Regions from separate parts of the Pantoea anthophila genome, predicted to be linked through region 2. Evidence: predicted binding sites of a transcription regulator. Region 2 holds the regulator's gene; each other region holds the start of a gene.

Region 1 (10,582 bases), 860 kb from region 2:
GCCTGTGACACAGGATGACGAAATTTATTCTGAACCAGGTGACGATGCTCCATTGCCATTTGCTGATGTGTTGGCTAACGTAGGTGATGAGGTTACACCTGTTGACGTTGTCGCTGAACGTGCCGGCCAATCTGTGCCAGTTATCTCAGCTCAATTGCTGGAACTGGAGTTAGCAGGATGGATCGCAGCTGTACCCGGCGGCTATGTCCGATTGAGGAGGGCATGCCATGTTCGACGTACTCATGTACTTGTTTGAGACCTATATCCACAACGAAGCAGAAATGGGTGTTGATCAGGACAGATTGACAGATGACCTGACGGATGCCGGGTTCCATCGTGAAGATATTTACAGTGCGCTTAACTGGCTGGAAAGACTGGCGGATTATCAGGAAGGACTGGTTGCGCCAATTTTACTGACCAACGATCCGCTCTCTATGCGTATTTATACCGACGAAGAGAGTAAACGTTTAGATGCCGAAAGCCGCGGTTTCCTGCTCTTCCTGGAGCAGATTCAGGTGCTGAATCTGGAAACCCGTGAGATGGTCATCGAACGTGTCATGGCGCTGGATACCTCTGAGTTTGATCTGGAGGACCTCAAATGGGTGGTGCTGATGGTGTTGTTCAACATCCCGGGATGTGAAAATGCCTATCAGCAGATGGAAGAACTGCTATTCGACGTCAATGAAGGTATGCTGCATTAAATTTCCTTTCATGCATTTATCGCTATGAGTAAAGCTGCACTCTTCACCGTGCGTAAACAGGATCCCTGCCCCGCTTGCGGGGCAGAACTGGTTATCCGCTCGGGTAAACATGGCCCTTTTCTGGGATGCGCCAACTATCCGGCATGTGACTACATCCGGCCCTTAAAAGGGCAGGCCGATGGCCATGTGGTTAAAGTGCTGGAGGGCCACGCCTGTCCTGAATGCGGAGCCGATAAAGTGTTGCGGCAGGGCCGTTATGGCATGTTTATTGGCTGTAGCCACTATCCTGAATGCGGCTACAGCGAAACCATCGACAAACCGGACGAAACGACGCTGGCGTGTCCACAGTGCCATGAAGGCCGGCTGGTTCAGCGGCGTTCCCGTTATGGCAAAACGTTCCACTCCTGTGATCGTTATCCCGCCTGCCAGTTTGTCGTCAATCTGACGCCCGTGGCCGGGGTCTGTGCCTGGTGTCAGTTTCCGTTACTGGTTGAAAAAAAGACAGCGCAGGGGGTTAAACGCTTCTGCGCCAGTAAAAGTTGTGGCAAAGCCATTGCTGAAGAGAATGAATAGATCATGGAAAATCAACACCTCGCCGATTCACTTGAGCGCTGCGTAGCAGAGCTGAATCGTCAGGCGGTCATCGCCTATCCCACTGAAGCCGTATTTGGTCTGGGCTGCGACCCTGACAGTGAATCTGCCGTCATGGCGCTGCTGGCGCTGAAACAGCGTCCGGTAGAAAAGGGACTCATTCTGATCGCAGCTGATTATTCCCAGCTTGAACCCTATATCTCCGATCGCGAACTCTCTGTGATCCAGCGTGAGCGCATGTTCGCTTGCTGGCCCGGCCCGGTGACCTTTGTCGTCCCGGTTCCTCCCCAGACGCCCCGCTGGCTGACCGGACAGTTCGACTCGCTGGCGATACGGGTCAGTGACCATCCGGATGTGCAGGCGCTTTGCCGTGCATTTGGTAAACCGCTGGTTTCAACCAGCGCCAATCTGTCAGGACAGCCTCCCTGCCGTACGACAGAAGAAGTGTATAAGCAGTTTGGTGAGGAGTTCCCGGTTCTGTCCGGGAAAACGGGGGGACGACTCAATCCTTCAGAAATCCGCGATGTGATCAGCGGCGAACTTATACGTCAGGGTTAACTCATGGATCAATTCGCCGTTTTCGGTAATCCGATCAGCCACAGTAAATCTCCGCTGATCCATCAGGCTTTTGCTGAACAGACAGGCATCGAGCATCGATATGGCCGGATCTGTGCACCGGTTGACGGATTTCGCGATGCGCTGACAACCTTTTTTGCACAGGGCGGTCGTGGCGCCAACGTGACCCTGCCTTTTAAACAGCAGGCCTGGGAGTTTGCCGATCAACTCAGTGAACGCGCGGCCCTGTCCGGCGCCGTTAATACGGTAAAAAAGCTCAGCGACGGGCAGATCCTGGGTGACAACACCGATGGTATCGGCCTGTTAAGCGATCTTGAACGGCTGAAGATGATCAATGCGGGCGACAATGTTCTGCTGGTGGGCGCAGGTGGGGCGGCGCGCGGTGTGATTCATCCTTTGCTTTCGTCAGGGGTGACGCTCACCGTGGTAAACCGCACCGCCGAACGGGCAGAGGAGCTGGCTGGCCTGTTCGCAAAGAGCGGCACTATCCGTGCTGCTGCGTTTGATCAACTGGCGGACAAGCGTTTCGACCTTATCATCAATGCGACTTCAAGCGGTGTAGAGGGGAAAACACCCCCTTTACCTGCGGAGCTGATCCATCCCGGCGTACGCTGCTATGACATGTTCTATCAAAGCGGGCTGACGCCTTTCCTGCTCTGGTGTCAGACGCAGGGAGCGCACGCTCTGGCGGATGGTGTGGGAATGCTGGTGGGGCAGGCGGCGCATGCCTTCTATATATGGCATGGCGTGATGCCGGAAGTTGCGCCGGTCATTGCTCAGCTGAAACAGGCTATGCAGCCATGAATCAGGCGATTCAGTTTCCTGACGATGAAACCTATGATGCTGAACGGGATGCCGTCTGCTTCCCGGTACTGGTTAACGGTATGCGGTTGATCTGTGCGATTAGCCGTATGTCGCTGACGTCACGCTTTGGCGAAGGGGAGGCGATGGCGCTGTTTCAGCACCATCGCTGGGATCTCGAAGATGAAGCCGAAGCGGCCATTCGTCAGGAGCGTGTTGATGCTCAGGGCTGGGTCTGGTTATCTCCCGCCAGGTAATCATTTTTCCAGCCGACATAGTTATTCGCCGAATAGCGTAATCCTTCCTTCTCCTGGTCGTTCAGCGGCCTGATCTGTCTGACCGGACTGCCCAGATAGAGATAGCCGCTCTCCAGCCGTTTACCTGGAGGGACCAGACTGCCTGCCCCAATCATGACCTCTTCTTCTACTATTACGCCATCAAGCAGAATCGAGCCCATCCCGATAAGCACACGATCGCCGATAGTGCAGCCATGCAGCATCGCTTTGTGCCCGACCGTGACATCCTCGCCAATAATCAGCGGGAAGCCTTCCGGGTTAGCGGCAGATTTATGCGTGACGTGCAGAACACTGCCATCCTGCACATTAGTACGGGCACCGATGCGAACCTGATTCACGTCTCCCCGGATGACGACCAGCGGCCAGATGCTCACGTCATCGGCCATGATGACATCACCCACCACAACACTTGCTGGATCGACCATGACGCGCTGGCCAGTTTGTGGAAAGCGATCTTTATAAGGACGTAAGGCGGAAGTCATTGTGTTCTCCTTTATTCTGTTTTCTCAGCAGCCTGATGTGATTTTAGCCAGCTGACAAGCCTATTCTGGCCTGGATCGCTGGTGATCTCATCAATCTGGATCATTTATAACCGTTCAGAAAAAAGATCCAAAAAAAGGGTTGTGCTCTGAAACGGGATCCCTATAATGCGCCTCCATCGACACGGCACACCGGCAACGGTAAACGGGTTGAAGGTTCAGGAGACTGAGCCGCCGGAGAAAAACTTCTGAAAAAGAGGTTGACTCTGAAGGAGGAAAGCGTAATATACGCCACCTCGCGACAGGACGCTAACGCACTGTTCGCACTGCTCTTTAACAATTTATCAGACAATCTGTGTGGGCACTCGCAGGATTGATATCAGCGCCTTAGGGCGCACAAAAATATCAAAGCCTCACGAGTGAACACATAATGAAATTCATTATGACGTTTTACAGATGAGCACCGCTGAACTCGTTTCAGCAAATCAAACTTTAAATTGAAGAGTTTGATCATGGCTCAGATTGAACGCTGGCGGCAGGCCTAACACATGCAAGTCGGACGGTAGCACAGAGGAGCTTGCTCCTCGGGTGACGAGTGGCGGACGGGTGAGTAATGTCTGGGGATCTGCCCGATAGAGGGGGATAACCACTGGAAACGGTGGCTAATACCGCATAACGTCGCAAGACCAAAGAGGGGGACCTTCGGGCCTCTCACTATCGGATGAACCCAGATGGGATTAGCTAGTAGGCGGGGTAATGGCCCACCTAGGCGACGATCCCTAGCTGGTCTGAGAGGATGACCAGCCACACTGGAACTGAGACACGGTCCAGACTCCTACGGGAGGCAGCAGTGGGGAATATTGCACAATGGGCGCAAGCCTGATGCAGCCATGCCGCGTGTATGAAGAAGGCCTTCGGGTTGTAAAGTACTTTCAGCGGGGAGGAAGGCGGTGAGGTTAATAACCTCGCCGATTGACGTTACCCGCAGAAGAAGCACCGGCTAACTCCGTGCCAGCAGCCGCGGTAATACGGAGGGTGCAAGCGTTAATCGGAATTACTGGGCGTAAAGCGCACGCAGGCGGTCTGTTAAGTCAGATGTGAAATCCCCGGGCTTAACCTGGGAACTGCATTTGAAACTGGCAGGCTTGAGTCTCGTAGAGGGGGGTAGAATTCCAGGTGTAGCGGTGAAATGCGTAGAGATCTGGAGGAATACCGGTGGCGAAGGCGGCCCCCTGGACGAAGACTGACGCTCAGGTGCGAAAGCGTGGGGAGCAAACAGGATTAGATACCCTGGTAGTCCACGCCGTAAACGATGTCGACTTGGAGGTTGTTCCCTTGAGGAGTGGCTTCCGGAGCTAACGCGTTAAGTCGACCGCCTGGGGAGTACGGCCGCAAGGTTAAAACTCAAATGAATTGACGGGGGCCCGCACAAGCGGTGGAGCATGTGGTTTAATTCGATGCAACGCGAAGAACCTTACCTACTCTTGACATCCAGAGAACTTAGCAGAGATGCTTTGGTGCCTTCGGGAACTCTGAGACAGGTGCTGCATGGCTGTCGTCAGCTCGTGTTGTGAAATGTTGGGTTAAGTCCCGCAACGAGCGCAACCCTTATCCTTTGTTGCCAGCGATTCGGTCGGGAACTCAAAGGAGACTGCCGGTGATAAACCGGAGGAAGGTGGGGATGACGTCAAGTCATCATGGCCCTTACGAGTAGGGCTACACACGTGCTACAATGGCGCATACAAAGAGAAGCGACCTCGCGAGAGCAAGCGGACCTCACAAAGTGCGTCGTAGTCCGGATCGGAGTCTGCAACTCGACTCCGTGAAGTCGGAATCGCTAGTAATCGTGGATCAGAATGCCACGGTGAATACGTTCCCGGGCCTTGTACACACCGCCCGTCACACCATGGGAGTGGGTTGCAAAAGAAGTAGGTAGCTTAACCTTCGGGAGGGCGCTTACCACTTTGTGATTCATGACTGGGGTGAAGTCGTAACAAGGTAACCGTAGGGGAACCTGCGGTTGGATCACCTCCTTACCTGAAGATACCTTCCCGCGCAGTGCTCACACAGATTGTCTGATAAAAAGTAATGAGCAGGACGGCTGCGAAGTCGTGACACTATCGTGTCCCCTTCGTCTAGCGGTTAGGACTCCGCCCTTTCACGGCGGCAACAGGGGTTCGAATCCCCTAGGGGACGCCACCTGCTTGGTGACAGGTGAAAGGTGTCTCCATACAGTATCTCAAAACCGTTTCCGCTGCGCGAGCAGGGAGACGCGTCTGAGATATTTGCTCTTTAACAATCCGGAACAAGCTGAAAATTGAAACGACATGACGCGTTCATTCTCCGTAATAAGAATGAAATGGCGACATGTTCGAGTCTCTCAAATGCTTACAGTCTGCAGCGTGAAAACGCCTGTGGGTTGTGAGGTTAAGCGACTAAGCGTACACGGTGGATGCCCTGGCAGTCAGAGGCGATGAAGGACGTGCTAATCTGCGTAAAGCGACGGTAAGGTGATATGAACCGCTACAGCCGTCGATGTCCGAATGGGGAAACCCGGTGCACTCAGTGCATCATTGCAGCATGAATACATAGTGCTGCAAGGCGAACCGGGGAACTGAAACATCTAAGTACCCCGAGGAAAAGAAATCAACCGAGATTCCCCCAGTAGCGGCGAGCGAACGGGGAGCAGCCCAGAGCCTGAATCAGCATGTGTGTTAGTGGAAGCGTCTGGAAAGTCGCAGGGTACAGGGTGATACTCCCGTACACAAAAGCACACGCGCTGTGAGCTCGATGAGTAAGGCGGGACACGTGGTATCCTGTCTGAATATGGGGGGACCATCCTCCAAGGCTAAATACTCCTGACTGACCGATAGTGAACCAGTACCGTGAGGGAAAGGCGAAAAGAACCCCGGCGAGGGGAGTGAAACAGAACCTGAAACCGTGTACGTACAAGCAGTGGGAGCACCCTTGTGGTGTGACTGCGTACCTTTTGTATAATGGGTCAGCGACTTATATTCTGTAGCAAGGTTAACCGTATAGGGGAGCCGCAGGGAAACCGAGTCTTAACTGGGCGTTAAGTTGCAGGGTATAGACCCGAAACCCGGTGATCTAGCCATGGGCAGGTTGAAGGTTGGGTAACACTAACTGGAGGACCGAACCGACTAATGTTGAAAAATTAGCGGATGACCTGTGGCTGGGGGTGAAAGGCCAATCAAACCGGGAGATAGCTGGTTCTCCCCGAAAGCTATTTAGGTAGCGCCTCGTGAACTCATCTCCGGGGGTAGAGCACTGTTTCGGCTAGGGGGCCATCCCGGCTTACCAACCCGATGCAAACTGCGAATACCGGAGAATGTTATCACGGGAGACACACGGCGGGTGCTAACGTCCGTCGTGAAGAGGGAAACAACCCAGACCGCCAGCTAAGGTCCCAAAGTCATGGTTAAGTGGGAAACGATGTGGGAAGGCACAGACAGCCAGGATGTTGGCTTAGAAGCAGCCATCATTTAAAGAAAGCGTAATAGCTCACTGGTCGAGTCGGCCTGCGCGGAAGATGTAACGGGGCTAAACCATGCACCGAAGCTGCGGCAGCGACACTATGTGTTGTTGGGTAGGGGAGCGTTCTGTAAGCCGTCGAAGGTGTGCTGTGAGGCATGCTGGAGGTATCAGAAGTGCGAATGCTGACATAAGTAACGATAAAGCGGGTGAAAAGCCCGCTCGCCGGAAGACCAAGGGTTCCTGTTCAACGTTAATCGGAGCAGGGTGAGTCGACCCCTAAGGCGAGGCCGAAAGGCGTAGTCGATGGGAAACAGGTTAATATTCCTGTACTCGGTGTTACTGCGAAGGGGGGACGGAGAAGGCTATATCAGCCGGGCGACGGTTGTCCCGGTTTAAGCGTGTAGGCGGAGGGTCCAGGTAAATCCGGACTCTTTTAACGCTGAGGCGTGACGACGAGGCACTACGGTGCTGAAGTGATAAATGCCCTGCTTCCGGGAAAAGCCTCTAAGCATCAGGTAACACAGAATCGTACCCCAAACCGACACAGGTGGTCAGGTAGAGAATACCAAGGCGCTTGAGAGAACTCGGGTGAAGGAACTAGGCAAAATGGTGCCGTAACTTCGGGAGAAGGCACGCTGGCGCGTAGGTGAAGGGACTTGCTCCCGGAGCTGAAGCCAGTCGAAGATACCAGCTGGCTGCAACTGTTTATTAAAAACACAGCACTGTGCAAACACGAAAGTGGACGTATACGGTGTGACGCCTGCCCGGTGCCGGAAGGTTAATTGATGGGGTTATCCGTAAGGAGAAGCTCTTGATCGAAGCCCCGGTAAACGGCGGCCGTAACTATAACGGTCCTAAGGTAGCGAAATTCCTTGTCGGGTAAGTTCCGACCTGCACGAATGGCGTAATGATGGCCGGGCTGTCTCCACCCGAGACTCAGTGAAATTGAACTCGCTGTGAAGATGCAGTGTACCCGCGGCAAGACGGAAAGACCCCGTGAACCTTTACTACAGCTTGACACTGAACATTGAGCCTTGATGTGTAGGATAGGTGGGAGGCTTTGAAGCGCGGACGCCAGTCTGCGTGGAGCCATCCTTGAAATACCACCCTTTAATGTTTGATGTTCTAACGTGGCCCCGTGATCCGGGGTGCGGACAGTGTCTGGTGGGTAGTTTGACTGGGGCGGTCTCCTCCCAAAGAGTAACGGAGGAGCACGAAGGTCAGCTAATCACGGTCGGACATCGTGAGGTTAGTGCAATGGCATAAGCTGGCTTGACTGCGAGAGTGACGGCTCGAGCAGGTGCGAAAGCAGGTCATAGTGATCCGGTGGTTCTGAATGGAAGGGCCATCGCTCAACGGATAAAAGGTACTCCGGGGATAACAGGCTGATACCGCCCAAGAGTTCATATCGACGGCGGTGTTTGGCACCTCGATGTCGGCTCATCACATCCTGGGGCTGAAGTAGGTCCCAAGGGTACGGCTGTTCGCCGTTTAAAGTGGTACGCGAGCTGGGTTTAGAACGTCGTGAGACAGTTCGGTCCCTATCTCGCCGTGGGCGCTGGAGAATTGAGGGGGTTGCTCCTAGTACGAGAGGACCGGAGTGAACGCACCACTGGTGTTCGGGTTGTCATGCCAATGGCACTGCCCGGTAGCTAAGTGCGGAAAAGATAAGTGCTGAAAGCATCTAAGCACGAAACTTGCCCCGAGATGAGTTCTCCCTGACCCCTTGAGGGTCCTGAAGGGACGTTGAAGACGACGACGTTGATAGGCCGGGTGTGTAAGCGCAGCGATGCGTTGAGCTAACCGGTACTAATGACCCGTGAGGCTTAACCTTACAACGCCAGAGGCGTTTTGTGAGAGACATGATTTTCAGTTTGTGACGGATAAAGAATAAGCAGAAGCGAAGAATTTTTCGTTTCGTGCACCAAGATTTGCCTGGCGGCTTTAGCGCGGTGGTCCCACCTGACCCCATGCCGAACTCAGAAGTGAAACGCCGTAGCGCCGATGGTAGTGTGGGGCCTCCCCATGCGAGAGTAGGGAACTGCCAGGCATCAAATTTAGTGTGCTGATATGGCTCAGTTGGTAGAGCGCACCCTTGGTAAGGGTGAGGTCCCCAGTTCGACTCTGGGTATCAGCACCAGTTAAGACACGAGTTCGGTAAAGAAAAGAATTTGCCTGGCGGCTGTAGCGCGGTGGTCCCACCTGACCCCATGCCGAACTCAGAAGTGAAACGCCGTAGCGCCGATGGTAGTGTGGGGTCTCCCCATGCGAGAGTAGGGAACTGCCAGGCATCAAATAAGAGAGAGCCCTTCGCGTATGCGAAGGGCTTTTTTCGTTGTGGCTGCAGAAAACGGAGTAGCGCCTTTTCCGGTTATCATTAGGAAGAAAAAGTGTCGTCGCCTCAGCCTGTGCTCCTGTGCTCCTGTGCTCCTGTGCTACCCAGCCCAGCCCAGCCCAGCCCAGCCCAGCCCAGCCCAGCCCAGCCCGAAACCCCTTTACTGACCTTTATTCGGGCCATAAAAAACCCGGCACCAGGCCGGGTTGTAAATAGCGAGGGGTAGTGCCGGTCAGTGAATAACCTGAGACAAGAACGCCCGGGTCCGCTCCGATTTAGGATTCGCAAAAAACTCCTGCGGCGGAGCCATTTCAACGATCTCACCGCGATCCATAAAGATCACACGGTCTGCAACGGTGCGGGCAAAGCCCATCTCATGCGTCACGCACAGCATGGTCATCCCATCCTCTGCCAGACCAATCATGGTATCCAGTACCTCTTTTACCATCTCCGGATCCAGCGCCGAGGTTGGCTCATCAAACAGCATAATTTTCGGCTTCATGCAGAGTGAACGGGCAATAGCAACGCGCTGCTGCTGACCCCCCGAAAGCTGACCGGGGAATTTATGGGCATGTTCCGCAATGCGCACGCGTTGCAGATAGTGCATGGCCAGCTCATCGGCTTCTTTTTTAGGTATCTTTCTCACCCACGTCGGGGCCAGTGTGCAGTTCTGCAGGACCGTCAGATGCGGAAACAGATTAAAGTGCTGAAAGACCATTCCTACTTCGGTGCGCACGCGTTCAATGTTACGGATATCATCGTTAAGGTGAATACCGTCAACAACAATACGTCCCTGCTGATGCTCTTCCAGATGGTTAATACAGCGGATCGTGGTCGATTTGCCGGAACCAGAAGGCCCGCAAAGCACAATGCGTTCACGCGGCTTAACCTGCAGGTTAATGTCTTTCAGTACATGGAATTGTCCGTACCATTTATTCACGTTCTCAAGCGAAATCATCAACGCGTCGGAAGAGTGTGTCATAGAGTCAGTCATGTAAAACCTCAGTGCGATGTACGCCCGGTGTGAAAGCGCTTTTCCAGATACTGGCTGTAGCGCGACATGCTAAAACAGAAGATCCAATAGACCAGTGCAGCGAAGACGTAGCCTTCGGTCGACATGCCCAGCCAGGTGGGGTCCACCGTGGCCTGCTGAACGCTGCTGAACAGATCGAAAAGACCAATGATGATGACCAGGCTGGTATCTTTAAACAGAGCGATGATGGTATTTACCAGCCCGGGGATGGTGAGCTTCAGTGCCTGTGGCAGGATCACCAGCATCTGGGTTTTCCAGTAACCCAGCGCCAGAGA
Region 2 (10,582 bases):
TCGCAGAATCAGGCGCTGGATTTACAGGGCAATGTCGCGACCTTTACCGGCAACGTCATTGTGACGCAGGGCACCATCAAAATTACGGCAGATAAAGTCGTGGTCACCCGTCCGGGCGGCGACAGTAAGAAAACCATCGTCGATGCCTACGGTAATCCTGCCACCTTCTATCAGATGCAGGACAGCGGCAAACCGGTTCAGGGCCATGCCGCAAAACTGCATTACGAACTGGCTAACGATTTCGTTGAACTGACCGGCAATGCGTTTATTGAGCAGCAGGACAGCAATATCAAAGGCGATCGCATTACCTACCTGGTGAAAGAGCAGAAGATGCAGGCTTTCAGCCAGGGCCAGAACAAGCGCGTCACTACCGTACTGGTGCCGTCGCAACTTCAGGATAAAGCGTCGTCCAACAGCGAGAAGAAGAGTAACTGATAGCTATGGCCACATTAATCGCAGAAAACCTGGCGAAGGCCTATAAAGGCCGTCGCGTGGTAGAAGATGTCAGTCTGCAGGTGAAATCCGGCGAGATTGTCGGCCTGCTGGGCCCGAACGGTGCCGGTAAAACCACCACGTTCTACATGGTGGTCGGCATCGTGCCGCGTGACGCGGGCCGTATCGTGATTGACGATGAAGACATCAGCATCCTGCCGCTGCATGCGCGTGCGCGTCGTGGCATCGGCTATCTGCCGCAGGAGGCTTCCATTTTCCGTCGCCTCAGCGTTTACGATAACCTGATGGCGGTGCTGCAGATCCGTGACGATCTGACCGAAGAGCAACGCCAGGATCGCGCCCGCGAGCTGATGGAAGAGTTCCACATTGAGCACCTGCGCGACAGCATGGGCCAGGCCCTCTCCGGCGGCGAACGCCGCCGTGTTGAGATCGCGCGTGCGCTGGCCGCCAATCCTAAGTTCATTCTGCTGGATGAGCCTTTTGCCGGTGTTGACCCTATCTCCGTTATCGACATTAAGAAGATCATTGAGCATCTGCGTGACAGCGGCCTCGGCGTACTGATTACCGACCATAACGTGCGTGAAACGTTAGCGGTCTGTGAGCGGGCCTATATCGTCAGCCAGGGCCACCTGATCGCGCACGGCACACCCAATGAAATTCTTGCGGATGAGCAGGTTAAGCGGGTTTATTTGGGTGAAGAGTTCAGACTCTGATAAGGTGTCGTTAAGACCGCTATTTACCTGGGAACTATCATCCTGTCTATGAAGCAAGGCTTACAACTCAGGTTCAGCCAACAGCTGGCAATGACTCCCCAACTGCAGCAGGCGATTCGTCTGCTGCAGCTCTCTACGCTTGAACTCCAGCAGGAGCTACAGCTGGCGCTGGAAAGTAATCCCCTGCTTGAGCAGACGGACCCGCACGACGAGATTGACTCCCGGGACGCTGCAGAAGCGGAGGCGCTGGATACCCGCGAAGCGCTTGAGCAAAAAGAGATGCCCGATGAACTGCCGCTGGATGCCACCTGGGATGAGATCTACACCGCTGGCACACCTTCCGGCACCGGAACGGACTATCAGGATGATGAGCTACCGGTCTACCAGGGTGAAACGACGCAGTCCCTGCAGGATTATCTGATGTGGCAGGTCGGCCTGACGCCGTTCAGTGATACCGATCGCGCGATTGCGACCTCTATCGTCGATGCTATCGATGACACCGGATATCTCACCGTTTCGCTTGAGGAGATCCTCGACAGTATCGGCAATGACGAGCTGGAGGTGGATGAGGTTGAAGCGGTGCTGAAACGCATCCAGCGCTTTGACCCGATTGGCGTGGGTGCGCGCGATCTGCGCGACTGCCTGCTGGTTCAGCTGTCACAATATGCGCCCGACACGCCCATGCTGGCCGAAGCACGTCTGATTGTCAGTGAGCATCTCGACCTGCTGGCCAACCACGACTTCCGTAGCCTGATGCGGGTAACGCGCCTCAAAGAAGAGGTGCTGAAAGAGGCGATGCTGCTGATTCAGTCGCTGGACCCGCGTCCCGGCCAGTCGATCAACACCGGCGAACCGGAATATGTGATTCCCGATGTGCTGGTGCGCAAGGTTGGCAGCCGCTGGACGGTTGAACTCAACGCCGACAGCCTGCCCCGCCTGAAGATCAATCAGCACTATGCGGCGATGGGCGGCACCACGCGTAACGACAGCGACACGCAGTTTATTCGCAGCAACCTGCAGGAAGCACGCTGGCTGATTAAGAGTCTGGAAAGCCGCAATGATACACTGCTGAAAGTGACGCGCTGTATCGTTGAGCAGCAGCAGGCGTTTTTCGAGCAGGGGGAAGAGTTTATGCGCCCGATGGTCCTGGCTGATATCGCTCAGGCCGTTGAGATGCACGAATCAACTATCTCCCGCGTGACCACGCAGAAGTATCTGCACAGTCCGCGCGGTATTTTTGAACTGAAGTACTTTTTCTCCAGCCACGTCAACACGGAAGGGGGCGGCGAAGCCTCCTCTACCGCGATTCGTGCGCTGGTGAAAAAATTAATTTCGGCGGAAAATCCAGCCAAACCCTTGAGCGACAGTAAACTGACCTCCATGTTGTCCGATCAGGGGATCATGGTGGCACGGCGTACCGTCGCAAAATATCGTGAGTCTTTATCCATCCCGCCATCGAACCAGCGTAAACAGCTGGTTTGACAGAAATGAGAAGGAAGACCTATGCAGCTGAACCTGACCGGGCAACACGTTGAAATTACGCCACCACTGCGTGAATTCGTCAGTGCTAAATTTGCCAAACTGGAACACTATTTTGAGCACATCAATCAGGTCTATATTGTCCTGAAAGTTGAGAAAGTCATGCAGGTGGCTGACGCAACACTCCACGTTAACGGTGGCGAGCTGCACGCCACGTCGGAAGCGGAAGATATGTACGCGGCGATTGACGGGCTGATCGACAAGCTCGCCCGTCAGCTGACTAAACATAAAGATAAACTGAAAAAACACTAACCTTCATGCTGGCTACGCGCGCCTGGCGCACTGAGCCGACAGGATGGGGCGGATAATCCGCCCCGTTTTGTCATCTGGCAGGCGTCATTTTCCGTCACGTCAGAAGACGCCGGCGGTGAATGGCCTGGTGAACCCGCAAGTGAAACGATAATGAACAACGATCTTACACTGGAATTGAGCACGGTGCTTTCGCCTGACTGCACACGCAGTGGCGTACACTGCCAGAGCAAAAAACGTGCGCTGGAAATCATCAGCGAACTGGCCGCTAAGCAGCTCAACCTGCCGCACCAGACGCTTTTCGAAGCGATCCTGACGCGTGAGCGTATGGGCAGTACCGGTATCGGCAACGGGATAGCGATCCCGCACGGCAAGCTGGAGGAGGATACGCTGCGCGCGGTCGGGGTCTTTATCAGCCTCGAACAGCCGATTGCGTTTGATGCCGTCGATAACCAGCCGGTCGATCTGCTGTTTGCCTTACTGGTTCCGGCTGACCAGTGCAAAACACACCTGCACACCCTTTCACTGGTGGCAAAGCGTCTGGCCGATAAAACGGTCTGCCGCCGGCTGCGCGCTGCGCAGAGTGATGAAGAGCTTTATGCCATTATTACGGAAAACCAGACAGAGCTGTAACGCGTCTTTACCGGCCGGGTGCCGGTTTTAAAACGGGAGAGAAGGTCATGGTGCTGATGATCGTTAGCGGTCGTTCAGGCTCGGGGAAGTCAGTGGCACTCCGTGCGCTGGAGGATATGGGGTTCTACTGTGTTGATAACCTGCCGGTGGTGCTGCTGCCGGAGTTAGCGAACTCACTGGCAGAGCGGAATATTTCGGCGGCGGTCAGCATCGACGTGCGCAATATGCCTGAATCCCCCGAAATTTTTGAAACCGCACTGAATAATCTGCCCGACTCCTTTTCACCTCAGCTGCTGTTTCTCGACGCCGACCGCAACACGCTGATTCGCCGCTACAGCGATACGCGTCGTCTGCACCCCCTCTCCAGCAAAAATCTGTCGCTGGAGAGTGCCATTGATGAAGAGAGCGATCTGCTGGAGCCGCTGCGTTCGCGCGCCGATCTGATCATTGATACGTCAGAGATGTCGGTGCATGAACTGGCCGAGATGCTGCGCACCCGCCTGCTGGGCAAGCGTGAACGCGAGCTGACCATGGTATTTGAATCCTTTGGTTTCAAACATGGCATCCCTATCGACGCGGACTACGTGTTTGACGTGCGCTTTCTGCCCAATCCCCACTGGGATCCGAAACTGCGCCCGATGACCGGCCTCGATCGCCCGGTCGCGGCCTTCCTCGACCGCCACACGGAAGTGCATAATTTTATCTACCAGACACGCAGCTATCTTGAACTCTGGCTGCCGATGCTGGAGACCAACAACCGTAGCTATCTTACCGTGGCGATTGGCTGTACCGGCGGTAAACACCGCTCAGTCTATATCGCCGAGCAGCTGGCGGACTATTTCCGCTCGCGTGGTAAGAATGTACAGTCACGCCATCGCACGCTGGAAAAGCGCAAATCATGACCGTCAGACAAACTGTAGAAATCAAAAATAAGCTGGGCATGCATGCCCGTCCGGCGATGAAGCTGTTTGAGCTGGTGCAGAGCTTCGATGCCGAAGTGTTACTGCGCAACGAGGCAGGCACCGAAGCCGAGGCCAGCAGCGTGATCGCCCTGCTGATGCTCGACTCGGCAAAAGGGGGACACATTGAGATTGAAGCCAGCGGGCCGGAAGAGGTCCCGGCGCTGGCTGCGGTCATTGAGTTGTTTGAAGCGGGCTTTGATGAAGAGTAAGGTCAGTTAAGCTGATTACGCTGTAAAAAGCCCTCTCCGCCCAGCTGACGCATCTGGCGCAGTATCCACTGCTGCCGCGACCTGACATAGCCTGAAGGCGCGGCGGCACGGTAACGAATCGGATTCGGCAGTACCGCCGCCAGCAAAGCAGCATCGGCCGCAGTAAGCCGGCTGGCAGGTTTGTGGAAATAGTGCTGTGATGCGGCCTCCACACCAAAGATGCCCGGCCCGAACTCCGCGATATTGAGATAGACGGTCAGAATACGCCGCTTCGTCCAGACCGTCTCAATCCCCACCGTCAGACCCGCTTCCAGCCCCTTACGGACCCAGCTGCGACCATCCCAGAGAAAGAGATTCTTCGCGGTCTGTTGTGACAGCGTGGACGCTCCGCGCATCCGGCTGTCGCTGTTATCCAGTACCGATTCAATCGCCGCCACATCAAAGCCCCAGTGGGTGGGAAACTTTTGATCTTCAGAAGCGATAACGGCCAGCCCCATCCACGGCGAGATCTCATCATGTCCGACCCAGTCTGAATGCGCCACATAACTGAAATCACCGCGCAACCACGCCCCCACCTGTCGCTCCACCATCACTGCGGAGAAGGGCACCGGTAAAAACGAAAAGAGTAAAATGCCGGCCAGCCACACGCCCAGCCAGACCAGCAGGAGACGGCCGGCAATCCGTCTGATACGCTGTCCGGCGCTTCCTTTATGCTTGTTCATGCAATCTTCCCATACCTGTTTCAGACGTTAATCAATTACTCATGTAATCACTGCCAGAAAAATCGCCTTTTTGCGATTTTCGGTGAAAATGAACGGCGCGTTTCCAGACTTCATGCACCTATTTTGCATCAACATGCGGCAACAGATCGAAATAGTTCAAGGACTTCCGAAAAAAGGAATCGGTTCCATTCATTGCCACTGCTTAGCATCTTTCCAGATAAACACTTAATAATGGGTAATAAACGCCGCCTTAAATCATTCATCAACCTTAACTGTTATTTTTTTCTGTTGTCGTAATGGTTCAACTCTTAACCAGAACTATTCTTATAACGTCTAAATAAACAGCAGCGGCCAGCGTAAATCCTGTCATAAATGACCCGGTTTTCGATCCCTGCCCCGCAACCCGGCAGACGCAGAAAAGTACAAAGGTTGAGATTCATTTCTGCCATTCCGAATCGTTTTGGATGATTCGGTTCATTTCAGGCTGCCGGCTTGCAATATCAGCGCGTTACACTGACTGTCAGGGCAAATGAACCTGCCGGTTCGCTTTTACGCTGTCCGGTCTTCGCGACACGGCGCAGCCGCGTTAAAAGTACACGAAAACCGGCAAATCTGGTTAAAATAGCAGCAACGCAACGCGGAAATTGATTCCTTGCTTGACTGTGTTGCCAAATTAATGTTTTCTGTGTTTAAACGCTGCTCAACATCACACATTTTAATGAATCTTGTCACATGAGAAGATGAATTTGCTAAGGTGATGACAGTGTTAACCAATACCCTGCGGCTGCATTAATTATTCAAATCATAGCGGCCGCAACATTTTCCCTGGTGTTGGCGCAGTATTCGCGCACCCCGGCCTCGGCTGGGGTCATTTTTTTCTGCCGTTTCACTTCTCCTGTCCGGCAACCCAGTCGCGCAGAACCTTCACATCGTGTCGCCACTCATGTTTCAGCTCTTCAATCCATTCAACCACGTTGTCCCACCACGCCGGCAGCTCCGGACTCTGGATCTGTTTCGCCAGCATCTGTAAACGCTGCAGCCCGACGGACCCGGCCGCGCCTTTGATTTTGTGCCCCTCTTCCGCAATTCCTTTCTGGTCGCGCGCCATCAGATTCGATTCCAGTACCGCAAGATAGTCCGGCATCATCTTCTCAAACATCGTCAGGCTCTGCGTAATCAGCCCCGGGCCCACCAGCTCGATATACTGTTCGAGCATGGCGACATCCAGCAACATCCGGGTTTTGTCATCGCTGACGGCGGGCGTTTCATCCTCCGTTTCTGCCTGATAGTCCCAGTACTTTTTGATCATTGCGGTCAGGGCAGGCACGGCCAGCGGTTTACTGAGCACATCATCCATCCCGGCGTCGAAATACTCTTTTTTATCTTTCAGCACGTTGGCCGTGAGCGCCACCAGCGGAGGCAGATGCGCGCCCTGATACTGCTGGCGAATCGCACGGGAGACATCCAGCCCGGTCATATCGGGCAGCTGAATATCCAGCAGCACCAGATCGAACTCAAGCGGGTCAAACATCGCCAGAGCCTCGCTGCCGGTCATGGCGACCTCCACGCTGCATCCCAGCTTCTCCAGAACGGAGCGCGCCACAATCACATTCAGTTCAATATCCTCAACCAGCAGCACATGCAGCGCAGGCAGAGGCAGGCTGTCGTCGACGCCTTCGTCAATCACTTCTTCTGCGATGCGTGGTGCTTTAATTTCGACGGTGAAGCATGAGCCCTGGCCGGGCGCACTCTGTACGCGGATATCTCCCCCCATCGCCTGGGCCAGTCGACGTGAAACCGCCAGCCCGATGCCGGTTCCGGTCGCCGGTTTCCCGCCATGCTGATCTTTAACCTGATAGTACATCGCAAAAATCTTGTCCTGCTCCTCCTGGCGGATACCCATGCCGGAGTCCTGCACCTCAAAGCGCAGTGTTTCATCCTGCTCATACGCGACGCGCACCACGATCTCGCCCTGCTGGGTGAACTTCACGGCGTTACCAATCAGGTTCCAGAGAATCTGACGCAGACGCGTTCCGTCGGTGGAGATCATGTGAGGCAGCGGCAGTTGCGGCGCGAGCACAAACTTCAGCCCTTTTGGCTGCGCCAGCAGGCCGGAGAGATTCTCTAAATCGGCGAGGAAACCGGTGAAGTCGAGCGGCTGATTATCCAGCTGAACTTTACGACGCTCGATTTTGTCCACCTCAATCACATCGTTGAAGATGTTGCCCAGCGTAATGGCCGAGACGTGGATGGTTTTCAGGTATTTCAGCTGTTCCTGGTTCAGATCGGTATCCAGCAGGATGCGGCTCAGGCCGACAATGCCATTAAGCGGCGTACGCAGCTCGTGGCTGATGGTTGAGATAAAGGTGGTCTTTTCCCGGCTGGCGTTCTCTAACGCGTCCTGATAGCGCTTACGCTCGGTGATATCGCGGCCAAAGCCCATCAGCCCGCTGCGTTTGCCGACACGATCGTAATAGGGCACCTTGCGGATCTCAAAACAGGCTTTGCGCCCGTCAGGATATTGCAGCCACTGCTCATAGGTCAGGGAGACGTTATGGCGGAACACTTTTTCGTCCGTTTCCAGCACCTTGGTTGCGGCTTCATCATCGTAGATATCGCGTGGCGTCAGGCCAATCAGCTGCTTTTCGCTTTTGCCGGTCAGCAGCTCCATGGCGCGGTTGCAGCCGGAGAACTGCTTGTCGATATTGCGATAGAACACCAGGTCAGGTGACGCATCCAGGAAGGAGCGCAGGAAGGATGATTGCTGCTCCAGCTCAATCTGGGCCTGTTCGCGGCGGGTGACCTCTTCGCGCAGCTTGTCCATCACCTGTTCGCGCGCCAGCTCCGCTTTTTTACGATCGCTGATCTCCTGATTCAGCTGGGTGATGGTTTCCTTCATCTGCTGATTGAGTTCCAGGTCGCGGGTGCGCATCTCTTCCAGCTTATCCACCAGCCTTGCCAGCCGCTGCCGCGACTCCTCAAGCTGATCGACCACCACCGACAGAAAATAGACGGCCCAGGGCGTAATCAGCAGGCCAAAGAAGACCGAGCGCACCACATCGATACTCTCGACGTGCCCCCGCAATACCATCGTGACCGCCATCTGGACAATCATCGCCAGCACCACCAGCGCAGAGGCCAGCAGCAGCGAGAACCTGACCAGGCCAAGTTTGACCATTAAATCGACATAGTACTGCGCCAGCAGACGAATCTGTTTCATAACGACTCCCTGGAAAAGAAACAGCCCCATGATAGCGCAGTTAGCCTGCGGACGTCGCAGCACGTCACGCGAAGATGAGGGATTGAATGCGCTTTTATGGTGCATCCGCCCTGCCGTTCGGCGACGTTTGGCACAAACCGGTTAAATCCCTTGACTGATTGTGCCAAATGAATAATCTGTAAGGCCGCCTGTGAATCACAGATTTCACCCGACGGCCTTTTTTCAATATCCTGGCAGCGTCCTGTTGCGCAGGCCCTCTCCTTTATATGAATACTCATTCAACTTTAATGCTGTTTTAAGCATTCTCTGCCTGATTAATTTTTCTTATAACCAACCGCTGTTTCATTCAAATAGGCCGACATAAGAAAAACAGATACATGCTATGTATCAGGGGTGCCGGACAGCATTTAATGCTGCCAGACACCCTGTCACCAGCATGGTGCAGAGATATGACGCCTGCACTACAGTGAGTCAGTTCACATTTATCGGCCGATCACCAGGTGGCAGAGTGAGACATTTTAAACCATAAAAATCAATACTTTCATATATTTATACGAGAAAAGCGCCTGATAAGCCCGCCTGGCCGCCCTATTTGACCTGATTACGCTTTCCCGATAAGTTGGAAATCCGCTGAAAGCTTTCCTGACGGGCCATTGTCTCGGCATATCTATGCAACAAGAAGACTCCCGCGTGGTTTAAGTCATCTCCTTTACGAGACCGGAAATCGAAGAGCAGCTCAATAAAGGACGTTTTACGGATGTCTGGAGAGAAATGCTCAGGGCTATGACGCGCGCTCGACAGAGCATGGCGATGAAAATGAAGCTGCGCCTCAGTTGCGCCCAGACCCTGAAACAGTGCAGGTAATGTCAAAGCAGTTTAAGGAGACCCTCAATGTCCACTAAAAAACCTCAATCCTATGGCTTGTATGATCCGACAGCAGGCAGTGACAGCTGTGGTGTAGGTTTCATTACGCGTAAGGACGGCGAGCAGACCCATGAGATTCTGCAGATGGCGCACAGCGCCCTGTGCACAGTGCCGCACCGCGGCGGTATGTCAGCAGAAGGTGTCGGCGATGGCGCAGGCGTCAACGTTGACCTTTCACTGCATTTCTTCCGCAAGATTACCGGCCAGCCACTCGAAGCGGGTCGCTTTGGCGTCGGCAACTTCTTTGTGCCGAAAGATGCTGAGCTGCGCGCGAATGCCGAACGTCTGGTGGATGAGACCCTCAGCAGTTTCGGCCTGCCGGTGATCATGAAGCGCGACATGCCGCTCGACAGCAGCGTGACGCGTCCGGCTGCCATTCAGTTTCAGTTACCGATTCTGCAGTGGATCTTCACTGCGCCTCAGGACGTGGCCGATCAGAACGACTTCGAACAACGTATCTACCGCGCCCTGTTAACTATCGAAGCACGCGCCTTTACCGAAAGCGAGTTTGGCGGTCTCTATCCGCTGTCGCTGTCGTCGCGCACGCAGGTATTTAAAGCGCGCCTGAACTCCAATGAAGTGATTCCTTACTTCAAAGATCTGACCGATCCCGATCATCAGGTCCGCGGGCTCTTTTTCCACACCCGTTTCTCGACCAACACCGATCCGCATACCACTATGGCGCAGCCGTTCCGCCTGATGGCGCACAACGGCGAGCTGAACACGGATCGTAAAAACCGCATCGCCGAATCGGCCCTGGCACTGGCACGCGGCAAAAAGATCGTGCGGCCTAAAGGGCAGTCCGACAGTTCGCGTCTGGATCAGAGTATCCACAGCCGTCTGATGGAAGATAATCTCGATCTGATCACCGCTGTGGTTTCCATGATGCCGCCCGCCTGGGAAAACGACAGCTCGCTGTCAACCGAGGTGCGCGACATGCTGGAGTATTTCTCTCTGT
Region 3 (10,582 bases), 420 kb from region 2:
GGTTTTCCAGCCGCGTTTTTTCCAGTTATGGATCCAGCTGGTAATTCCCTGACGCACATACTGGCTGTCGGTACTGAGCACCACATCGCAGGGCTGCGTCAGCGCTTCAAGCGAAATAATGGCCGCCATCAGTTCCATCCGGTTATTGGTGGTGAGGCGATAGCCCGCGCTGAAGGTTTTCTCATGCTGGCCATAACGTAAAATCGCCCCGTAACCGCCGGGACCGGGATTTCCAAGACAGGATCCATCGGTGAATATTTCTACCTGTTTGCGCATCTCTGGTAGACTTCCTCTCAAAAACGTCAAGTCTGACATAAAACGGGTCTTATGAGCACTGCAAATAACCGCCAGATCGTACTCGATACTGAAACCACCGGCATGAACATGATCGGGGTCCATTATGAGGGGCACCGCATCATTGAGATTGGTGCGGTCGAGGTGATTAACCGTCGCCTGACCGGTAACAATTTCCATATGTACCTGAAGCCCGATCGGCTGGTCGATCCGGAAGCCTTCGGCGTTCACGGGATTGCAGATGAGTTCCTTGCCGACAAACCGATGTTCAGCGAGATTGCGGATGAGTTTCTCGACTATATCCGCGGCGCCGAGCTGGTGATCCATAACGCGCCGTTCGATATCGGCTTTATGGATTACGAGTTCTCAAAGCTGAATCGCGGCATTGAGAAAACCGAAACCTTCTGCAAAGTGACCGACAGCCTGGCGCTGGCGCGGCGCATGTTTCCCGGCAAGCGTAACAGCCTGGATGCGCTCTGCTCGCGTTATGAGATAGATAACAGCAAGCGAACGCTGCACGGCGCACTGCTCGATGCCGAGATCCTGGCGGACGTGTTCCTGACCATGACCGGCGGGCAGACCTCACTGTCGTTTTTATCCGAAAGTGAAAGCGCCCGTCAGGCGCAGGGCGAGAGCATTCAGCGCATCGTACGTCCCGCCTCGGCACTGCGCGTGGTGACGGCCAGCGACGAGGAGATCGTTGCCCATGAGTCACGTCTGGATCTGGTCATGAAAAAGGGCGGCAGCTGCCTGTGGCGCGGCTGAATGATGGAAATTTGTGGATAAAATCAACGGCGAGCTGAAAAAAACGGCAAACGATCGCGTCGTCAGGAAAAAGCGTTGACGCCGCAACGGCCTGCCATTACTATGCGCCTCGTTCTCGACGGGGAACAAAGCGCGGAGCGGTAGTTCAGTTGGTTAGAATACCTGCCTGTCACGCAGGGGGTCGCGGGTTCGAGCCCCGTCCGTTCCGCCAATCTCTTTAAAAAAGCCGATTCAGAAATGAATCGGCTTTTTGCTGTCTGCGATTCCTTGGCGGGTTACTCTTTCTGCGCCACGACCTCACCCTGCCAGCGCGCACTGTCTGCCGCTTCCCGCTCTTCACGGGCGATAAAGCGGTAGCAGCCTGCCGCCAGACCGGCGCCGATAAACCAGCTGAAGTTCGCCACCTGATGCAGGGAAGGGATAAAGCTGATCACCAGGCAGATGGCCACCGACGGAAGCAGCGCGGCAATCGCTTTAGGGTTAAACCCGCCGCGATACCAGTACCGGCCCGCTGGCGTGGCGTTAAACAGGTCGTCGACCGAGATACGTCCGCGTTTGATCAGGTAGAAATCGGCCAGCAGAATGCCGAACAGCGGACCGATAAAGGAGCCCAGGACATCCAGGGTGTAGTGAATCAGTTCAGGCGACTGGAACAGGTTCCACGGCGTTAACAGCACCGAGCCTACCGCGGCGATCATCCCGCCGGTGCGGAAGCTGATTTTCTGCGGTGAACAGTTAGAGAAGTCGAAGGCGGGGGAAACGAAGTTGGCCACAATGTTGATGCCGATAGTGGCGGTAATCATTGTCAGCAGCCCAATCGCCACCGCCAGGTCGTTGCCGACCATGCTCACGGTCTCGATCGGATCGGTGATCATTTTACCAAACAGCGACTGAGTGCCCGACACGATGACCACTGTCACCACGGAAAAGAGCAGGAAGTTAAACGGCAGGCCCCAGCGGTTGCCACGACGGATCTCTGACATGCTTTTGCCGTAGCGGGAGAAGTCACCGAAATTCAGCAGTGGCCCGGAGAAGTAGGAGACGACCAGCGCCGTTGCGGTAATCATCTGCCACGTCTGCTCGCCCGGGGTAAGTGATTTACTGGCGAGGGTAAAAGAGATCCCATCAAAGCCGGTCTTGTATACAATCCATCCCGCCAGCGCCACCATCACTACATAGACAGCCGGACCCGCTACATCGATAAACCGTTTAATGGCGCTCATGCCATGCCAGAAGACCATCGCCTGCAGCAGCCACATCACGCCAAAGCAGCACCAGCCCAGCAGCGACAGGCCAAGCCAGTGTGGCTCGGTCATTGAGTTCAGTGACGGGGCGAACTTCAGCAGAACCAGCATCAGCGCGTTCGCCGCCAGATAGGTCTGGATGCCATACCAGGCAAACGCGATCAGCCCGCGGATGACCGCCGGAATATTCGCGCCAAACACGCCAAACGCCTGACGGCAGATCACCGCATAGGGAACGCCTGCCATCTGGCTCGGTTTTGCCACCAGATTGGCACAGATCTGCACGATGCAGATCCCGGCCAGCAGGCAGAGCAGCACCTGCCAGCTGGCTAATCCCAGCGTGAAGAAGCTGGCCGCCACCACATAGCCGCCCATGCTGTGGACATCTGACATCCAGAACGAAAAAATGTTGTACCACGACCAGTTCTGGTCGCGGGTGGGCGCCAGATCGTCGTTACAGAGACGTGGGCTGTAACTGGCGTTAGCGTCAGAGGCCGTGCTGGCCACCGTGGAATGATTTGGCATGAAACCTGCTCCTCTACCCGAGAGTGAAATGAATAATCTGGTAAAGGGGTATTGCAGGATTCAGGCCAGATTTCTTTTCCTGTATACAATATTTGCTGTTCACGTATACGATATGTGGCGTACAGAGAGCTTCCGGAGCAGGTAATGACAAGTAAAACAGGCCAGCGAGACGCCGCCAGAACGCAGGATAAAGATGAAGGGATCTACCAGGCGCTGATGACCGCCATTGTGGAGCATCAGCTGCCGCCGGGCAGTAAACTGCCGGAAGAGGCGCTCTCCGGCGTGTTTGGAGTAAGCCGCACCGGCATTCGCAAAGTACTGCAGCGCCTTGCGGCGGTGCAAATGGTCACCCTGACGCCCAAACGTGGTGCGCAGGTCGCCACTCCTGGCGTTGAAGAGGCGCGGGAGATCTTCGCCACCCGCAGTTTAATGGAGTGCGCCAATCTGCACGCCGTGCTGGCCCATCTGCAGCCCCCGCATCTGGTGGCGCTGGAACAGCTTATCGCACAGGAGAATAAGGCCCACGCCGCGCATGATGGCCCGGCAGCCATCCGGCTTTCGGCAGCCTTTCATATCCAGCTGCAGGCGATTTCCGGCAATCAGGTGCTCACCGGCATGGTGACCAGCCTGACGCAGCGCTCGTCGCTGGTGATTGCCGCCTATGGCGCGCCGTGGCAGCGCGGCTGCCGCTGTGACGACCACACGCATCTGCTGACCCTGTTACGGGCACGTGCGCTGCAGCCACTGACTGAGGCGCTGCAGCACCATTTTGAGCATATTGTTTCCAGCCTGCACTTTGAGCGCAGCGGTGAAACGCTGCCCGACTTTTCACGACTGTTTGCCACGGGCAAAGGAGCGGCCTCATGAGCCTGATTCAGGTCATTAACCCCAATACCAGCCTGGCGATGACCGAAACCATCGCTCAGGCTGCCCGTGCGGTTGCCGCACCCGGCACCGACATTCTGGCCGTTTCACCCTCGCAGGGCGTGCCTTCCATTGAAGGGCATTTTGATGAGGCGATCGCGGCCATCGGGGTGCTGGAGCAGGTCAGGCTGGGTCGGGAACAGGGCGTCAGCGGACATGTGATTGCCTGTTTTGGTGACCCGGGGTTACTGGCGGCGCGCGAGCTGGCCAGCGGGCCGGTCATCGGTATCGCAGAAGCGGCGATGCACACCGCCACCCTGCTGGCGACGCGCTTTTCGATTGTCACCACGCTGCCGCGCACGCTGGTGATTGCCCGTCATCTTCTGCAGCAGTATGGCTTTACTCATCACTGTGCCGCGCTGCATGCCATCGATCTGCCGGTGCTGGCGCTGGAGGATGGCAGCGGACTGGCGCAGGAAAAAGTGCGTGAGCGTTGCCTCCAGGCCAAACGGGAAGATGGCAGCGGCGCGATTGTGCTCGGCTGTGGCGGCATGGCGACGCTGGCCGCCTCCCTGACGCAGGAGCTGGGTCTGCCGGTGATTGATGGCGTCGGCGCGGCCGTAAAAATGGTGGAGTCGCTGGTGGCGCTTGGCTTTGGCACCAGCAAACATGGCGATCTGGCCTGGCCTTTGCAGAAACCTCTCTCAGGTGCGTTTCAGCATCTAAACTAACGGAACTTTCCAGACAGAAGACAGGAAGCGAGTAATGACTGACGCTGCAGAGAAGAAAGAGTACAGCTTTAACAAAAACTATCCGCGCGATTTGATCGGTTATGGTGCTCATCCGCCGCACGCCGCCTGGCCCAACAACGCCCGGGTGGCGGTGCAGTTTGTCCTGAATTACGAAGAGGGGGCGGAGAACAGCGTGCTGCACGGTGACGCCGGCTCCGAGCAGTTCCTCTCCGACATCATCGGTGCCGCCAGCTATGCCGACCGTCATATGTCGATGGAGTCACTCTATGAGTACGGCTCGCGCGCCGGTTTCTGGCGCATCCACAATGAATTTCAGAAGCGCGGTCTGCCGCTGACCGTGTTTGGCGTGGCAATGGCGCTGGCGCGTCACCCGGAGGTTGTCGAAGCGATTAAACAGGCGGACTACGATGTGGTCAGTCACGGCTGGCGCTGGCTCCACTATCAGGGCGTGGATGCGAAAACCGAACGTCAGCATATGCAGCAGGCGGTGGATGTGCTGACCGATCTGTTTGGGAAAGCCCCAACCGGCTGGTATACCGGACGTGACAGCCCGAACACGCGCCGGCTGGTGGTGGAGCAGGGCGGCTTCAGCTACGACAGCGACTACTATGGCGACGACCTGCCGTTCTGGACGCAGGTGACCTGTCAGGATGGCACGGTTAAGCCGCACCTGATTATTCCCTACACCCTGGAGTGCAATGACATGCGCTTTGCCTCGCCGCAGGGATTTAACACCGCCGAGCAGTTCTTCACCTACCTGCGTGACAGCTTCGATGTGCTATATGAAGAGGGCGAGACCGCGCCGAAGATGATGTCGATCGGGATGCACTGTCGCCTGCTGGGGCGTCCGGGCAAATTCCGTGCGCTGCAGAATTTCCTCGACCACATTCAGCAGCATGACGACGTCTGGATCTGTACCCGCCAGCAGATCGCCGATCACTGGATCGCGACACACCCGGCACCCTAAGCCGGTTCCGGTGCGTCGCCTCCCTCGGGTCAGGCGACGCACCGGCGATAATCAGCTCATCAGACTGACCTGGGCTGCCACAATGCACCAGCCGTGCGGCATGCGAATCCAGGTCTGCTGCTGACGGCCGGTTTTATCACTGCCGGCACGGGTAAATTCGGTGCTGCAGACCGCATAATCCTCGCCAAAGGTGGTGATCACCGTATTCCGCAGCGTCCGGTCGAGGCCCGCAGCGGGGCGTGCAGCCCGGAAGGCGCGAATCTCATCGATGCCATACAGGTTTTCACCGGCCCCGAGTCGCACGGTGCGCGGGTCGTGCCAGAAAAGCGCATCCAGTTCAGCCACGTCATTGCTCACCAGCGCCTTTTCGTAACGCCAGAACTGCGCCGTCACCTCGCTGACCACCTGCGGTAAATTAATCTCTCTGTTCATCAGGCTCCTGCCATCGTGATTTGCGGCAGGGTGATGCCGCGTTGTTCCAGTGTCCAGGCGGCACGTAATGCCGCCGCTTCATTAAACGGGCGGGCGATAAGCTGTAACCCAATCGGCAGGCCGCTTCGGGTCGCCAGCGGAACGGTACAGACCGGCAGTCCCAGGAAGGAGATGGGCTGCGTCAGCATGCCCATGCTCGCTTTGGCGGGCAGCGATTCACCCTGAATTGACAGCGTCTGCTGACCGATGGTGATCGCGCTGCAGGGGGTTGCCGGGGCGATCAGCACATCGAAGCGATCAAACAGCGGCAGCACCTGCTGCTGGAAATGACGACGAAAGCGCTGGGCCTGCACATACCAGGCGCCGGGCATCATCGCGCCGGCCAGCAGACGCTCGCGTGAGTTAGGTTCAAACACCTCAGGCTTCTGACGCAGGGCAGGCAGATAGTGATTCCCCCCCTCGGCGGCGGTCATGATAAAGGCTGCCGAACGCGCCAGCTCCGCCTCCGGCATCACCACCTCCTCCTGCGCCTCCAGCGCGGCTGCGACTGTAGCCACCGCCGCGCGGGCGTCCTCATCGCACCAGCGGGCAAAAAAACCGCCCAGCACGCCACATCGCAGCCCTTCACTGCCCTGCGACAGGCCGGGCAACGTGGCCTCTGGCGGCCGGACGGCCTGAAACGCATCTGCGGGGTCTGCGCCCTGCAGCAGGTCATAAACCAGCGCCAGGTCTTCCACCCGCCGGGCCAGCGGACCGATATGATCGAGGCTGGCAACAAAGGGGTGGCTGCCGCTGCGTGACAGCCGGCCAAAAGTGGGTTTCAGGCCAAAAATGCCGCACAGCGACGCGGGCACCCGGATTGAGCCGTTGGTATCGGTGCCCAGCGAAAAGTGAACCAGTCCGGCGGCCACGGCGGCGGCCGACCCCCCGGACGAGCCGCCCGCGACGCGGCTTAAATCGCGTGGGTTACGGGTCGGGCCGTAATGGCTGTTCTCGGTGGTGAAACCATAGGCGTAGGCATCCATGTTCAGCATGCCTGACAGCAGCGCGCCAGCGTGGCGCAGTTTGCCGATGGCGAAGGCATCCGCCTGCGCCGCGGGGCGGTCGCTGAACAGCCTGGCGCCTGCCAGCGTGCTGTGACCCGCCACATCAAACAGGTTCTTCACCGCATAGGGAATGCCCGCCAGCGGGGGCAGGGGCTCACCGCGCTGCCGCTGCGCATCAACCGCGCTGGCTTCTTTCAACATGCGTGGCCCGGTGATTTCCGTCCAGGCATTCAGCGCCGGGTTGTGCTGCTCAATCGCCTGCAGCGTCTGTTCGGCCACCTCGCGAGCGCTGATCTCACCCTGGCGGATTGCCTGCTGCAGCGTCTGAATCGAAACGTCACCTGTTTTCATGCCTGATACACTCCCGCCACTTCCAGCCGGTCATCAAGCGGAAACGCCATCAGTGGTGCGGCCATCTCCGCGATACGCGACAGCTGGATTAGCAGCTCGGCGCGGCGGGGATCGTCCAGCGTCAGTTGCAGGATCTGCTCCATATGGCCGATGTAGCTGGCCCACTCATGTTCATTCATGATTCACTCCTGTTTAAAAACCGGCGGCGCTGCCGTTACTGCGCGGATCGCTCGCGCCTTCAAACATGCCGTTGCAGTGACGCACAATGGCACCCGCATGACCCACGGATTCGCTGAAGTCCGGCAGGCGTTCTACCTCGTGCCCCCACTGGCGCAGCTGTGCGACGGTTGCGTCGGCAATACGGCCTTCCAGCTTCAGCGAGTCTGATGACTGGCCCCAGGTACGCCCCAGCAGCCAGCGCGGTGCACTGACCGCCTGCTGCAGCGGCAACCCCTGAATCACATGGCGGGTAAAGATCGCTGCCTGGGTCTGCGGCTGACCATCTCCGCCCATCGCGCCATAAACCAGCGTCCGGCCATCTTTCAGCCGTGCGGCGGCGGGGTTCAGGGTATGGAAGGGCTGTTTGCCGGGTGCCAGCGCCAGCAGATGGTCAGGATCGAGGCTGAACGCGGCTCCCCGGTTCTGCCAGGTGATGCCGGTGCCGGGCAGGACGACCCCGCTGCCAAACTCGTGATAGATGCTCTGAATAAAGGAGACGGCAAGCCCGCTGCTGTCCATCACACCCATCCAGACCGTATCGCCCGGCCCGCGGCCGCTGCCCCAGTTTGCCGCCTCGCCATCTTTGATCTGGCTGGCGAGGGTGGCGAGGGCGTCGTCAGCCAGCAGCGCCTGCACATCTTCGGTGACGTGACGCGGATCGGTAATGTGCCGGTCGCGCAGCGCAAAGGCTTTTTTGGTGGCTTCCACGATGCGGTGCACCGTCTGCGCCTCGTCAGCCCCGGCCATCTCCAGGCGATCGGTAATGCCAAGGATCGCCAGCGAGACGAGGCCCTGGGTCGGCGGGGCGATATTCCAGATGTCGCCTTCGCTGTGAGCGAGGTGCAGGGGCGTGGTACGACGGGCGCGATGCTGCTGCAGATCGGCCAGGGTGACCGGCATGCCAAGCGTGGCCATTTCATCAGCCATATGGTGCGCCAGCGGGCCGCTGTAGAAGCTGTCCAGCCCCTGTTCGGTAAGCTGGCTCAGTGTCTGTGCCAGCGCAGGCTGGGTAAAACGGCTGCCAGGCTGCGGCACCTCGCCATCAGGCATAAAGGTGGCGCTGAAGCCGGGCTGATGCTGTAACTCACTGCGGAAGTTCGTCGTGGCGGCGGTCTGAGAGGCGGTGACCGGAATACCGTCCGCGGCGTAGCGAATCGCATCGCGCAGCAGACGCGCCAGCGGCAGCAGCGGGCTGCCGGATTCAGCGGCGAGGGTCAGCGCCTCCTGCCAGCCGCTGACCGTACCGGCGACGGTCAGCGCCGCTTTCGGCCCGCGATGAGGGATTCTGGGGTGACCGGCATAGAAATCCGGATGCGCCAGCGAACCGGCGGCACCGCTGGCGTCGATAGCGACGGGATCGCCGCCGGGTGGCAGGATCAGCCAGAACCCATCCCCGCCCAGCCCATTCATGTGCGGGTAGACCACGGCGATAGTCGCGGCTGCCGCCACCATCGCTTCGATGGCGTTGCCGCCGTCACGCAGCACCGCCAGCGCGCTCTCACTCGCCAGATGGTGCGGCGTCACCGCCATGCCCATCGGCGCCATATTACTCTGAATCATCTTTTTCTCGTTCTTCGGGTAACAGAACCGATAGCAAAGCAAGAGCTGTTCCAGTTTTTAGCCTGAGCTGACATTGTGCCGGTTAACCTGGCGTAAATTGTGCTAGCTTCTGCTGAAACAAAAGTTACAGGGTGCGATATGAAACAGCTTGATGAACGACTCCGGAGTCACTATCCCCAGCTCTCGCCGCAGGAGCAGCGCATTGCCGACTTCGTGTTTGACCACTTCGATGATCTGATCAGCTACAACAGCGCCGAGCTGGCGCGGCTCAGCGGCGTGTCGAAAGCCACGGTCAGCAGGCTGTTTAAGCGTCTGGGATATGAGAAATACAAGGATATGCGCGATGAGCTGCGCATCCTGCGTCAGAGCGGCATGCCGCTGACCGATAACCGGGATGCAGTGCAGGGCAACACGCTGCTGGCGCGCCACTACAAGCAGGAGATGGCGAACCTGACACAGTGGGTCAACAGCCTGGATGCCCGTCAGTTTAACGATGTGATCCAGCAGCTGGCGCAGGCGAAGCGCGTCTTTATCATCGGCATGCGCAACGCCTATCCGGTGGCGCTGCATCTGCGACAGCAGCTGGTGCAGGCGCGCTCGCAGGTCTTTATCCTGCCGCAGCCAGGCCAGACGCTGGCAGAGGAGCTGGTGGATATCACCCCGGAGGATATGGTGGTGGTGATGGCGTTTCGCCGCCGCCCCCGCATCATCCGTCCGCTGATGCAGCAGCTTCAGGCGGCCGGAATACCGCTGCTGGCGCTGTGTGAGCCGCAGGCGCAGACGGTCACTGCGCTGGCACGCTGGCAGCTCTGCACGCCGCTCGACAGCGTTTCCGCCTTCGACAGCTACGGCTCGGCCATGAGTCTGATTAACCTGATTGCCAATGCGCTGCTGCATGAAATGCTGGCGCAGGGGCGGCAGCGTATTCATCAGATCGCCGATCTCTACCAGCAGTTCGACGAGCTGGAGCACCGTTAACAGGCACCATTTTGGTGCTTTGCCCCATTTCAGCACACGCCCGCCCGCGGCGTAATCCTCCCCGGTTACGCCCCTTTTTCAGTGAACTCTTTGCCGCTTAACCCTTTTTCAGCCGCTGCCCTTGTTGGCACATTAGTTGCAAATTGCCTGTTAAAGAATCTTTTGTTTCATCACATTTCACCGGGGTGCATAATGAAAAAAGTTTTAATGGCGGTTGCAACAGCGGCATTACTGATGGCACAGGCGGGAAGCGCACTGGCCGATCAACTGCAGGACATTCAGAAGCGCGGTGTGATCCGCGTGGCCGTTCCGCAGGATTTCCCGCCGTTTGGCTCGGTGGGTACCGATCTGCAGCCGCAGGGGTATGACATCGACATGGCGAAATACCTGGCGAAGCAGATGAAACTTAAGTTGCAGCTGGTGCCGGTCAGCAGCGCCAACCGGGTGCCTTATCTGCAAACCGACAAGGTCGATCTGGTGATCTCCAGCATGGGTAAAAATGCGGAGCGTGAAAAAGTGATCGACTTTACCCGCGCCTATGCGCCGTTCTTCCTGGGCGTCTTCGGACCGAAAGGTGACGAGATC

The links. The regulator sigma-54, encoded in region 2, starts transcription at its own class of promoters, with help from an activator protein. The targets are predictions, from matches to a motif close to GTTGGCACANNTTTCGCTNT.
Region 1: OJ965_RS04870 (gamma carbonic anhydrase family protein) is a predicted target of sigma-54. The motif match lies at 3,721-3,740, and genes of this name have one in related genera.
Region 3: OJ965_RS17070 (gamma-glutamyltransferase family protein) is a predicted target of sigma-54. The motif match lies at 9,055-9,074, and genes of this name have one in related genera.

Annotation. Positions count from the first base shown of each region.
Region 1 covers NZ_CP110473.1:474,632-485,213, forward strand. Annotated here, with positions in the region: gene dprA (DNA-protecting protein DprA) at 1-256, shown strand, start outside; gene smg (DUF494 family protein Smg) at 228-701, shown strand; gene OJ965_RS04850 (DNA topoisomerase family protein) at 726-1,274, shown strand; gene tsaC (L-threonylcarbamoyladenylate synthase type 1 TsaC) at 1,278-1,850, shown strand; gene aroE (shikimate dehydrogenase) at 1,854-2,672, shown strand; gene OJ965_RS04865 (DUF1488 family protein) at 2,669-2,926, shown strand; gene OJ965_RS04870 (gamma carbonic anhydrase family protein) at 2,893-3,447, opposite strand; rRNA gene OJ965_RS04875 (16S ribosomal RNA) at 3,939-5,480, shown strand; tRNA gene OJ965_RS04880 (tRNA-Glu) at 5,569-5,643, shown strand; rRNA gene OJ965_RS04885 (23S ribosomal RNA) at 5,870-8,773, shown strand; rRNA gene rrf (5S ribosomal RNA) at 8,874-8,989, shown strand; tRNA gene OJ965_RS04895 (tRNA-Thr) at 9,004-9,079, shown strand; rRNA gene rrf (5S ribosomal RNA) at 9,114-9,229, shown strand; gene OJ965_RS04905 (amino acid ABC transporter ATP-binding protein) at 9,507-10,268, opposite strand; gene OJ965_RS04910 (amino acid ABC transporter permease) at 10,277-10,582, opposite strand, start outside.
Region 2 covers NZ_CP110473.1:3,521,636-3,532,217, forward strand. Annotated here, with positions in the region: gene lptA (lipopolysaccharide ABC transporter substrate-binding protein LptA) at 1-435, shown strand, start outside; gene lptB (LPS export ABC transporter ATP-binding protein) at 441-1,166, shown strand; gene rpoN (RNA polymerase factor sigma-54) at 1,215-2,648, shown strand; gene hpf (ribosome hibernation promoting factor) at 2,670-2,957, shown strand; gene ptsN (PTS IIA-like nitrogen regulatory protein PtsN) at 3,108-3,587, shown strand; gene rapZ (RNase adapter RapZ) at 3,635-4,489, shown strand; gene npr (PTS phosphocarrier protein NPr) at 4,486-4,758, shown strand; gene mtgA (monofunctional biosynthetic peptidoglycan transglycosylase) at 4,761-5,480, opposite strand; gene arcB (aerobic respiration two-component sensor histidine kinase ArcB) at 6,367-8,700, opposite strand; gene OJ965_RS19005 (glutamate synthase-related protein) at 9,592-10,582, shown strand, end outside.
Region 3 covers NZ_CP110473.1:3,098,178-3,108,759, reverse strand. Annotated here, with positions in the region: gene rnhA (ribonuclease HI) at 1-276, opposite strand, end outside; gene dnaQ (DNA polymerase III subunit epsilon) at 328-1,059, shown strand; tRNA gene OJ965_RS17110 (tRNA-Asp) at 1,194-1,270, shown strand; gene OJ965_RS17105 (NCS1 family nucleobase:cation symporter-1) at 1,335-2,828, opposite strand; gene OJ965_RS17100 (GntR family transcriptional regulator) at 2,973-3,695, shown strand; gene hpxA (allantoin racemase) at 3,692-4,423, shown strand; gene puuE (allantoinase PuuE) at 4,458-5,411, shown strand; gene hpxZ (oxalurate catabolism protein HpxZ) at 5,463-5,843, opposite strand; gene OJ965_RS17080 (AtzE family amidohydrolase) at 5,843-7,240, opposite strand; gene hpxX (oxalurate catabolism protein HpxX) at 7,237-7,419, opposite strand; gene OJ965_RS17070 (gamma-glutamyltransferase family protein) at 7,433-9,019, opposite strand; gene hpxU (MurR/RpiR family transcriptional regulator HpxU) at 9,158-9,997, shown strand; gene OJ965_RS17060 (transporter substrate-binding domain-containing protein) at 10,190-10,582, shown strand, end outside.